2 regions of the Paraburkholderia phytofirmans OLGA172 genome follow, and region 1 is predicted to be linked to the other one. Evidence: riboswitches for the same ligand, from Rfam matches in the RefSeq annotation. Region 1 holds a riboswitch; the other holds the start of a gene.

Region 1 (5,630 bases):
AGCGCCACGTTCGCCCGAGCGGGTTCGGCGACGACCTGGCCGACACGGCTCTGAAAACTGTCGCGTTGCGACCAGCTGCGCAGTTCGCGGCCCGATACGAAGACCTCAGGCGTGTAGATGGTGTGGCCGCCGGAGAGGTCGGTGAGGGTTTGCTGACGTTCGGTAAAGCGATGCTGCGAGAAACGGTCGGTCCAGCCGAGGCTATTCCAGTAGTCCACATGCAGGGCCAACGGCACGATGCTTTGGGTTGCGCCGCTGTTTTTCCACTGGCTCAGCCAGTTGTCGGCGGGCGGGCAACTGCTGCAGCCTTCGCTGCTGTACAGCTCTACTAGCGCTACGCGGTGGGATGGGCTGTGCGACGCGCATACGGCAGCGGCTGCGCTTGCCAGACCGCTGGCCGAGAGGATCGCGAGCGCTACGGCCAGCGCGATTACGCGGGTGAGGTAGCGGGTGGCATACCGGTTCGCGTAGCGGGTTCGTGCGGTTTGCATGGCGTGCTCCATCAGGATCTGCACGTTTGTCGGACCACGAGGTCACTTATGACAGCCTATTCTGATTTTTATTCTGGCTTGGGATGTTCGCCTAGGGTCTCGACCGTTCCATGAACGATTAAGGAGACACCCGGGCCGTGCTAACATTCACCTTTCGATTGCGTCGGTCAAGCTTTCTGTCCGGCGCGCCCCCAACACCTTCCGTTATCTGCCGGCTACCCCGATGCGCTTTCCGTTCTCCCGTGCCCTCACCCGCTTGCGCCCCCGCCGCGCAACCGGTTGCGCACGCGCGGACATTGCCCCGCCTCACGCCGGCCAACCGTCCCGAACGCTCCCGCTTCTCGCCGCCCGGCGCCCGATCTGACGTTGCTCCTTCCTTTGCCGGAGCCGCGTCGTCGGGCTCCGGGCCGATCTCATCCGCACGCAGTCCCCTTACATGCAGATCGAAATGGAGAACCCATCATGAAAAAGACGAAACCCTGTTACCTCACCGAACTCGACGTCGCCCGTCTTGAAAAGCACGCAGCCGCGCCCGGCGCCGACGCCAAATTGCAAGACATGCTCGACGACGTCCTCGAACGCGCTGTGATCGTCGAATCGCGCGACATCCCGGCGAATATCGTCACGATGAATTCGCAAGCCACCCTGGTCGACGAAACCAGCGGCGAGCAGATGACCTGGATCGTTGTCTATCCGCCCAACGCGGACTTCGCGCACGGCCGCCTGAACGTGTTTTCGCCGGTCGGCCTTGCGCTGCTCGGCGCCAAACGCGGCGAACGCATTCGCTTCACACCGCCGAGCGGCACGGAAAAAGTGCTGAAGCTCGAAAAGATCCTGTTCCAGCCCGAAGCCGCCGACGATTTCACGCTGTAAGCGCAGCACATTCGCGACGCGGAACTGCTGCGCCGCACCATCCCCGGCAGCCCTATCACAATAAGAATAGTGCGTAGCTGACGGGCGTTATCTCCGACATCTGACTTTTTCAAGACGGGTTGCCAAGCACCGCCCGGGCGGTGTATCGTGTGCGCTGCTAACGCGGGGGTCCTGCGTCGCACGGAGGTCGGAGGTCCGTGTTGCGTGGGTGAGAAATACCCTTTGAACCTGATCTGGATAATGCCAGCGCAGGGAAGCGTACGGATTTCGCACCTGACCTACTGTTTCATCCCTCGCGAATCCGCCAACTTCCGTCTCGTCTCCTGCTTAGCGGCCCCACACATGGGACCGGAGTGCGTGCTTTGCATGGGACCGGAGTAAGTGCTTTGCATGGGGCTAGAGTAAGCGCTAAAGCGCCAACTCTAGCCGACAGCTGAAGTGCTAACTCCTGTCGACAGCTAAGGCACCCACTCTCGTCGACCGCAACAAGTTGCATGGGACCGGAGTAAGGCGCTAACGCGCCAACTCCGGTCGACAGAGGAGATCCGCATGAACGCCAACCCGAAGTTCCTTTCCGCCGACGCCCACGTCGATGCCGCCGCTGTCGCGCCGCTGCCGAATTCCCGCAAGGTCTACGTGACTGGCTCGCGCCCCGATATTCGCGTGCCGATGCGCGAAATATCCCAGGCGGATACGCCGGATAGTTTCGGCGGCGAGAAGAATCCGCCGGTCTATGTCTACGATACATCGGGACCGTACTCCGATCCGGAAGCCAAAATCGACATCCGCGCCGGTCTGCCCGCGCTGCGTCAAGCCTGGATCGAAGAGCGCGGCGACACCGAAGCGCTGACGGGCCTGTCGAGCGACTTCAGCCGCGAACGCGCCGCCGATACCGCCACCGCCGATCTGCGCTTCCAGGGCCTGCACCGCACGCCGCGCCGCGCGATCGCCGGCAAGAACGTCTCGCAGATGCACTACGCGCGTCGCGGCATCATCACGCCGGAAATGGAATACATCGCGATTCGCGAGAACCAGCAACGCGCCGCGTATCTGGAAAGCCTGAAGACGAGCGGTCCGAACGGCGAAAAACTCGCCGCGATGATGGGCCGCCAGCATCCGGGCCAGGCATTCGGTGCGAGCGCTTTCGGTCCGGACGGTCTGAAGGAAATCACCGCGGAATTCGTGCGCGAAGAAGTCGCCCGCGGCCGCGCGATCATCCCGAACAACATCAACCACCCGGAAAGCGAGCCGATGATCATCGGCCGAAATTTCCTCGTGAAGGTGAACGCGAACATCGGCAACTCGGCGGTGACCTCCTCCATCGGCGAAGAAGTCGACAAGATGACGTGGGCGATCCGCTGGGGCGGCGACACGGTGATGGATCTGTCCACCGGCAAGCACATTCACGAAACGCGCGAGTGGATCATCCGCAATTCGCCGGTGCCGATCGGCACGGTGCCGATCTATCAGGCTTTGGAGAAGGTCAACGGCAAGGCGGAAGACCTGACGTGGGAAATCTTCCGCGACACGCTGATCGAACAGGCCGAACAAGGCGTCGACTACTTCACGATTCACGCGGGCGTGCGTCTGCAATACGTGCCGCTGACGGCCAGGCGCATGACCGGTATCGTCTCGCGCGGCGGCTCGATCATGGCGAAGTGGTGCCTGGCTCACCACAAGGAAAGCTTCCTGTACGAGCACTTCGAGGACATCTGCGAAATCATGAAGGCGTACGACGTGGCCTTCTCGCTTGGCGACGGCCTGCGTCCCGGCTCGATCTACGATGCCAACGACGAAGCACAACTCGGCGAGTTGAAGACGCTCGGCGAACTCACGCAGATCGCGTGGAAGCATGACGTGCAGACGATGATCGAAGGTCCGGGCCACGTGCCGATGCAGTTGATCAAGGAGAACATGGACCTGCAGCTGGAATGGTGTGACGAAGCACCGTTCTACACGCTGGGACCGTTGACGACCGATATCGCTCCGGGCTACGACCACATCACGTCGGGCATCGGCGCGGCGATGATCGGCTGGTTCGGCACGGCAATGCTCTGCTACGTCACGCCGAAGGAACACCTGGGTCTGCCGAACAAGGACGACGTCAAGACCGGCATCATCACGTACAAGCTCGCCGCGCACGCCGCCGATCTGGCGAAGGGCCATCCGGGCGCGCAGGTGCGTGACAATGCGTTGTCGAAGGCGCGTTTCGAATTCCGTTGGGAAGACCAGTTCAATCTCGGTCTCGATCCGGACCAGGCACGCGAATTCCACGACGAAACGCTGCCGAAGGACTCGGCCAAGGTCGCGCACTTCTGTTCAATGTGCGGCCCGCACTTCTGCTCGATGAAAATCACCCAGGACGTGCGCGAATTCGCCGCCCAACAAGGCGTCTCCGACGACGAAGCGCTGAAGAAAGGCATGGAAGTGAAGTCGATCGAGTTCATGAAGAAAGGCGCTGAGATTTATCAGCGGCAGTAAGGGTCGGAAACGCGGGCGCATGAGTACGCGCCCGCTGTTCGAGCCTTTCGCATCACGGCATAGCAGCACCGAAGCCCGCCACTGGCGGGCTTTCGCGTTTCTGCGCGGGCGGGCACGCTGCATGCTCACTGAAAGGAAACATTTGATTACGAAACCGACAGTCTGCTGACAAGCTCACACATCTGGATACGGGCTGCGGCGCTAAGATCAAATGCAAGGACGGGAGGTGATCTGTCCATTTCCACACAACCATTTCCAGACACAATGAACGGAGTCAGCATCATGAAATCGATTCGTCAACTCGGTACGCTCGCGGCAATCGGCGCGGTTGTCGCCAGTCTTTCCGCGTGTGACGGCATGACCACGCGGCAACGCGATACGGCAATCGGCGCGGGCGTGGGCGGCGCCGCAGGCGCGGTGATCGGCGGCAATGCACTGTCGACGATTGGTGGTGCGGCGGCAGGCGGCATCATCGGTAACCAGGTCGGCAAGTAAACGCTGGCGACGCGTCCCTTGGGAAGGTGGTGCAATAGGCCAACCGTCTCAACGATGAACAACGAAGATGCACGCGCTGACGAGCGTGCGGGCAAAACAAAGGCGACCGGCGCTATGCCGGTTGCTTCGCAATGACGTGAAATAAGCCGTTACGGTTTTGCAATCCTGCCGGCGCGACAGGGGCGTAAGCTCAAGACATTACGCCCCGGATGGCGGCGTCCGATGTAAACAGGAGCGCGTCATGAAGTCCCGCGTCATCAACTCTCTCTGCACAATCAGCCGGCGCTTGCCGCCCGGCTTGCCCCGTCTTTCCCACACGGGCATCGCGCTTGCCGGCGCAGCCTGCGTGCTGACGCTATCCGGCTGCTATTACCCTTACGGCTACTACCCAGGCTACTACCCGTATTACGCTTACGGCACCGTCCCGGCCAATGGCGTGCAGCAGGATGGTGCCGTCGGGACTGCCGGCGATCCGGCCACCGCGCAACAACAGCAGGCTCAAGCGGCGCAGCACGCGCAGGCCGATTCACAATCCCAGCCGCCAACCTATGCGGTCGCTCAGCCGCCACTGCCCGTGTATGCTGCTCCTGCCTATCCCGCTTATCCCGCCTATCCCGCCTACTATCCGCCGCCGGTCTACCCGGCCTACCCTGCTTATTACGGCTACCCCGGCTGGTACGGGCCGTCGGTCTCGATCGGCTTCGGCTATTGGGGGGGCGGCCACGGCGGTTGGGGGGGCCATGGCGGTTGGGGGGGCCACGGTCACTGGCACTGAACCTCACAGCTGAACCCCACAGCTGAATCTCGCTGACCTGCTTTGACGGGTCCAGTGCCTGCGGCTAACCGGGCACTGGACCGACCTATGCCGCACAACGTGCACTCCCCGTGTGTTGCCCAAAAATCGGCATGCCCGCCAGCACGCGCCAGTACACGCCGGACTGGCCTCGCGCGCATCATGCCGCGGCGATTTCGGCACGCAAGGCGCGGCGTCTCATTCTCTCCTTTGCCCGTACTTTCCCTTCTTGACGCGCCCCAACCGCGACTTATGCTTGGGAAAGCCACACGCAGTATCCGTTTAATTAAGCGACCCGGCGCGTCCTGCACGCGCCGCCGGCGCCCAGCCGTCCTGCCAGAGCGACGCGCCCCGCGTAGTGCGTAGTCCCGCGTCGAATCAAACAACAACTAAGGAGACATGATGTTTCACCAACTACTCACTCCCGTCGGCAATTCGCTATTGCCGTCGTTTCTCGTCGCCGCCTTGCCGATCATTGTCGTGTTGCTGTTGCTCGG
Region 2 (5,630 bases), 1.1 Mb from region 1:
CCGCAGCCGGATCGGCGGCCTCGGTCACTGCCCGCACGACGGCCGCGCAACCTACGCCGGTCGCCAGCACGTCCGGCAACACCTGCAGATCGATCCCCCCGATCGCCACCAGCGGCACAACGCCGTCGAGCAGGTGGACATACCGCGCCAGACGCTTGAGGCCTTGCGGCGCGGTCGGCATGACCTTGGTGGTGGTCGGAAAGACTGCCCCCAGCGCAATGTAGCTGGGCCGGAAGTGCAGCGCCTTCAGAATCTCGTAGAAACCATGTGTTGACAGACCGAGCCGGATGCCGGCCATGGCAAGCGCCGACAGGTCGGCCGTATGCAGGTCTTCCTGGCCGAGGTGGACGCCGTAGGCGCCCGCTTCCAGCGCGGCTTGCCAGTGATCGTTGATGAAAACCTGGGCATCGTGCTCACGGCCAGCGGCGACGCAGCGGGCGATTTCGCGCTTCAGTTCGTCGGCGGGTTCCGCCGATTTGCGGCGCAACTGGACCGTTTTCACGCCGAAGCCCACCACCCGTTCGACCCACTCCGCGGTCGGCAGCACCGGATACAGACCGAGCCGGTCGGGACAACGCGCGAACGCCTGTGCCGGCGCGGCCGGCAAGCAGGCGAGGCGCGGGAAATGCGCGATATTCGCCGGAAATGCGTCGTCCGCTTTGGTTTCGTCGCCGTCGCGCCAGGCCAGAGCCAGCACCAGCGCGTCATGCGGATCGAAACCGCAGTCCAGAAACGCCGCCAGCGCGGGAATCCAGTCTTCCGCCAGATGACCTTCCAGACTGTATTTCTCGCCGCCCAGATGCAGCGTCGCCGCATTCTCGGCGGCAACGATCACGCCGGCGCCTTGCACCTGCCGGCGCGCCACCTGCTCGCCATGCTGCTGCGCGTCGGCGACGACGATCAGGTCCCCACCGTTCGGCTCGTCCGGCGCGGTCAGGCAGATGCGCCACGGCGCATGCGTCGGCGGCCACTCGCCCAGGCGGGAGCGGATCCGCTCGGCGGCTTCGGTGAGTTCGTCGGCAGGCGGCCAGAAGAGGTCGCGGCCAGTCAAAGGCAAAGCTTGCGTCATGCGGCGCTCCCGTCTTGATGCCAGAACGGCATGCCGACCACCGGCGTGCTCGCGTGCGCGCTTTCGCGCTCGGCCATCGGCCCCGCCAGAAAAGCCTGGCGGCCCGCTTCGACGCCCAGCGCAAAGGCGCGCGCCATCGCATCGGGATGGGTCGCCTGCGAAACCGCGGTGTTTAGCAGCACGCCGTCGAAGCCCCACTCCATTACTTGCGCCGCGTGCGACGGCACGCCGAGGCCCGCGTCGACGATCAGCGGCACATCCGGCAGGCGTTCACGCAACACGCGCAGGCCGTACGGATTGATGACGCCCTTGCCGGTGCCGATCGGTGCGCCCCAGGGCATCAGTGCCTCGCACCCCGCATCGAGCAGACGGCGGCCGATCACGAGATCTTCGGTGCAATACGGCAGGACCTTGAAACCGTCCTTGATCAGCTGTGCAGCCGCTTCGATCAAACCGACCGGGTCGGGCTGCAGCGTGTAGTCGTCGCCGATCAGTTCGAGCTTGATCCACTCGGTTTCGAAGATTTCACGTGCCATATGCGCGGTCGTCACCGCCTCGCCGACGGTCAGGCAGCCGGCGGTATTGGGCAACAGCGGGACGCCGTGGCGCTTGAGCAAATCGAAGAAACCGGCTTCGGCGCCGCCTTCGTTCATTTGCCGGCGCAGCGCGACCGTCACCATGCCGGGCCGCGCCGCGTCGATCGAATCGGATAGCGATTGCAGCGACGGATAGCGCGAGGTGCCGAGCAGCACGCGGCTCGCGAAGGTTTGGCCGTAGAGCGTGAGCGCGTCGGCGGTTTGGGGGAAAGTCATTTGCATAGTCCTGGTCTCCGGCAATGCGTGGCGCGGGGCTTAGCCGCCGGCCACGGGTTGCACGACATCGAGCTTGTCGCCCGGCTGCAGCGCGCGCGCCGCATGCTGGGTGCGTGCAACGAAATCGCCGTTCAACGCGACCGCGAACGGCGGACGCGCGCCGAACGCGGCGAGCGCATCGGCAACAGTCGCGCCTTCGGGCAGCGACAACGACTTCTGATTGATATGAATGTCCATGGTGTTCGAATACGGTTCAATCGATGGCAGGAAGCGACGCGGCGCGCGCTTGATTGCCTGCGGTTATTTCATCCGCAGGCGCGCAACGCTCATGCCGGCTCCCGCGTGGAATCCAGTTGAAACAGCTCGCTCCAGCGCGCGGCACTTTGCCAGTCGGCGAAGGCATCGGCGTCGCCGATACGGCCGTCGAGCAGCGCCGCGGCGAAGCGCACGGCTTCATCGGCGACTTCGGGCACGATCATGTAGCCGTGCCGGTACAGGCCGTTCACGCGCAGTGTCTGCGCGCCATCCCACAGCAAGGCCGGACGGTGGTCCGGCAAAGTCGGGCGGCACTGCGAATTCAGTTCGAGGATGCGTGCTTCGCCGAAGCCGGGGTGCACGGAAAACGCCGCGCTCAGCAGTTCGAGCGCGGAGCGTACGCTGACCGGCGACATGTCTTCGCCTTCTACTTCGGTGGCGCCGATCACGTAGAGATCGTCCTGCTTCGGCGCGATATACAGCGGATAGCGCGGATGCAGCAGGCGCACCGGCCGCGTCAGCTTGATACCGGGCGCGTGCACGCGTGCGACTTCGCCGCGGATACCGCGCAATGTGGGCAGCACGGGCTTTGCGCCCAAACCCCGGCAATCGATCGTGATGCGCGCGGGTGGCAGCGCGTGATCGTCGACCGGCGTGTTCCAGTGCGTTTCGACTCCGCGCTGGGCAAGGCCCGCAGCGAGCGCGGCCAGCACCTGACGGTTATCCAGCTGACCTTCGCGCGGCAGCAGCCAGCCCTGATTGAAGCGGCCCGCCAACGCGGGCTCGGCGGCGCCGATCTGGGGACCCACAAGCGGGACGAAGCCGCCGTCGAGCAATTCGGCAGGCGCGTTCGAGCGCACACGGCGTTCGAACAACGGCGCTTCGGTCCGGTCGGCGTGATGCCACACGACGAGCGTGCCATTGCGCTGGAAGAACACCGGTTCGGGCAATTCGGCCAGCACTTGCGGCCAGGTGTCGAGCGAGCTCGCGCCAAGACGCGTGATCAGCAATTCAGCACTGGCGGCTTCGGCCAGCGGCGCCAGCATGGCGGCGGCGACCCAGGCTGCGGCTTGCGAGCCCGCGGCATCGCCACGCTCATAGAGCGCCACGCGATACCCTTGGCCGGCGAGACGCCACGCGACCAGGCGTCCGCACAGCCCGCCGCCGAGCACGGCGAAATCAGGTTGAGCTGAACGGTTCATCGCGCCCACTCCGAGTCGCAACGGCAAGCAAGGCTAAAACAGCGCGGCGCACCGACACAGCCGACGAGGGCGTGGCGCGGAGCAAAGCACTTGTATGAAGAATAGGCGGTCATCGAATCCTTTCCGTACGGCACAAAAACGCACGTACCCAGGACGAAACCGGCGGGTGAGGCCGGCCGGGCAATACGCGAGTCCAATGACGGACGCCGCCCGGCGGGGAATGGAAGATTGGCTGCTTCCGGAAACTTCCCGCGCCGGTATTACCCGGATCGGGTGCAAAGGGTCTCTCTCAGCCTTGCCGCCGTTGCGTGAGAATCACGCAGCCTGTGGGCAAAGCACCCCTGTTTCGTCGAAGGTCATTAGACCATAAAAGGCGCGGCGCCCGCAAACCAATGGCCTGCGCAGTCGCGCGCATTTGACCCGGCACCATCCTTCGATTCATCAATACGGCCGGGGGCGGCGCTCTGGCACAATGCCAAAATCGGATGCCGCAGGAGCCAGGCGCGGGCTGCAAGCTTCGCCACCCGCGCGACGGCGGCATCGAGGCGACACCTCTGAGCGGAAATTAATTTTCACTTAAGGGCTTCGCGCCAGAATCGGGCGCCCGCCCGGACGTGCGTTCGTCGAGCACGACGCCCGGGGTACGCACCGCAAACCCGCCGTGGGGCCGGCCCGACTGAGGCCAGCCCGGCACGGGCCAGCACTTCACCAGGATGCTCATGACACTGAATACCGCTTCCAGCCCCGTGCTGCCGCCGGACGAAAAAGTCTCCGCCTGGAGCCTGATCAAACCTTACTGGGTCTCCGAAGAACGAAAGACGGCGTGGGGGCTGCTCGTCGCGATCATCGTGATGAATCTGCTCGTCGTGTGGATCAACGTGCGCCTGAATCGCTGGAGCGCCGACTTCTACAACGCGCTGCAGACCAAGAACGTGCACGACTTTCCGCACCTGCTGATGGTGTTTTCGGGGCTCGCGTTCGGCTTCATCATCCTTGCCGTGTACGGCCGCTATCTGCGCCAGATGCTCGGCTTCCGCTGGCGCCAGTGGCTGACCACGCGGTATCTCAACGAGTGGCTGCACGACAGCGCCTTCTACAGGATCGAACGCGACCGGCTCGCCGACAATCCCGACCAGCGGATCAGCGACGACCTGCAATCGTTCGCCACCACCACGCTCTCGCTGACGCTCGATCTGCTGTCCACGGTCGTCACGCTGGTCTCGTTCATCACGATCCTGTGGTCGCTGGCCGGTGCGCTGACCGTTTCGCTCGGCGGCATGCCGGTGCAGATTCCAGGCTACATGGTGTGGGCCGCGGCGCTTTACGCGGTAGTCGGCTCGGTAATCATCCAGAAAGTCGGCCATCCGCTCGTGTCGATCAATTACCAGGCGCAGAAAGTCGAGGCGGATTTCCGTTTCGGCTTGATCCGTCTGCGTGAAAACGCCGAGCAGATTGCCTTCTACGACGGCATGGAGACCGAGAAGAAGAACACCCACTCGCTGTTCGGCCGCATCCGCGACAACTGGTGGCAGGTGATGAAGTACACCAAGCGGCTCACCTTCGTGCTGAGCTTCTATGGTCAGATCGCGATCATCTTTCCGCTGGTGGTGGCGGCGCCTCGTTACTTCGCGGGCGCGTTCACGTTCGGCGTGCTGATGCAGATTTCGAGCGCATTCGGCACCGTCAGCGATTCGTTTTCGTGGTTCATCAACAGTTACGGCACCCTGGTCGAGTGGCGCGCTACCGTGAACCGGTTGCGTGAATTCAGCCGTGTCGTGCATGCGCCGCGTCTGAAGGAATCGGTGTCGCCCGCCACCGCGCATGGCGGCATCAACCTGCATTTCGTCGACGAAGACAAGCTCTCGACCGATGGCCTCCAGCTTGCGCTGCCGAACGGCAACCCACTGTCGCGCATCCGCGATATCGCAATCACGCCGGGCTCGCGCTGGCTGGTGCGCGGTCCGTCCGGCTCCGGCAAGAGCACGCTGATGCGTGCGCTCGCCGGCTTGTGGCCGTTCGGCGACGGCTCGATCGACGCACCGGTCAACGCGCGCATGATGTTCATCCCGCAGGTCAGCTACATGCCGATCGGCACGTTGAAAGCCGCGCTCACCTATCCGTCCGCTGCGGACACCTACACCGACGAAGAATGCCGCGAAGCGCTCGTCACCTGCCACCTGTCGGAGTACGCCGACCGCCTGCAGGAATCGGGACACTGGACGCGCGTTCTCTCGCCGGGTGAACAACAGCGTCTCGCCGGCGCCCGCGTGCTGCTGCACAAGCCGGACTATC

The links. A riboswitch is a leader RNA that binds a small molecule or an ion and turns the genes downstream of it on or off. The one in region 1 is predicted to bind thiamine pyrophosphate.
Region 2: it holds a riboswitch for thiamine pyrophosphate, as region 1 does, so the genes downstream of both, AYM40_RS18680 (FAD-dependent oxidoreductase) here and thiC (phosphomethylpyrimidine synthase ThiC) in region 1, are expected to answer to the same signal.

Annotation. Positions count from the first base shown of each region.
Region 1 covers NZ_CP014578.1:3,133,293-3,138,922, forward strand. Annotated here, with positions in the region: gene AYM40_RS13705 (DUF1223 domain-containing protein) at 1-491, opposite strand, end outside; gene AYM40_RS13710 (GreA/GreB family elongation factor) at 954-1,364, shown strand; TPP riboswitch at 1,519-1,637, shown strand; gene thiC (phosphomethylpyrimidine synthase ThiC) at 1,914-3,845, shown strand; gene AYM40_RS13720 (glycine zipper 2TM domain-containing protein) at 4,128-4,340, shown strand; gene AYM40_RS13725 (hypothetical protein) at 4,582-5,115, shown strand; gene AYM40_RS13730 (L-lactate permease) at 5,536-5,630, shown strand, end outside.
Region 2 covers NZ_CP014578.1:4,235,898-4,241,527, forward strand. Annotated here, with positions in the region: gene thiE (thiamine phosphate synthase) at 1-1,069, opposite strand, end outside; gene AYM40_RS18670 (thiazole synthase) at 1,066-1,881, opposite strand; gene thiS (sulfur carrier protein ThiS) at 1,921-2,118, opposite strand; gene AYM40_RS18680 (FAD-dependent oxidoreductase) at 2,208-3,338, opposite strand; TPP riboswitch at 3,568-3,691, opposite strand; gene AYM40_RS18685 (ABC transporter ATP-binding protein/permease) at 4,058-5,630, shown strand, end outside.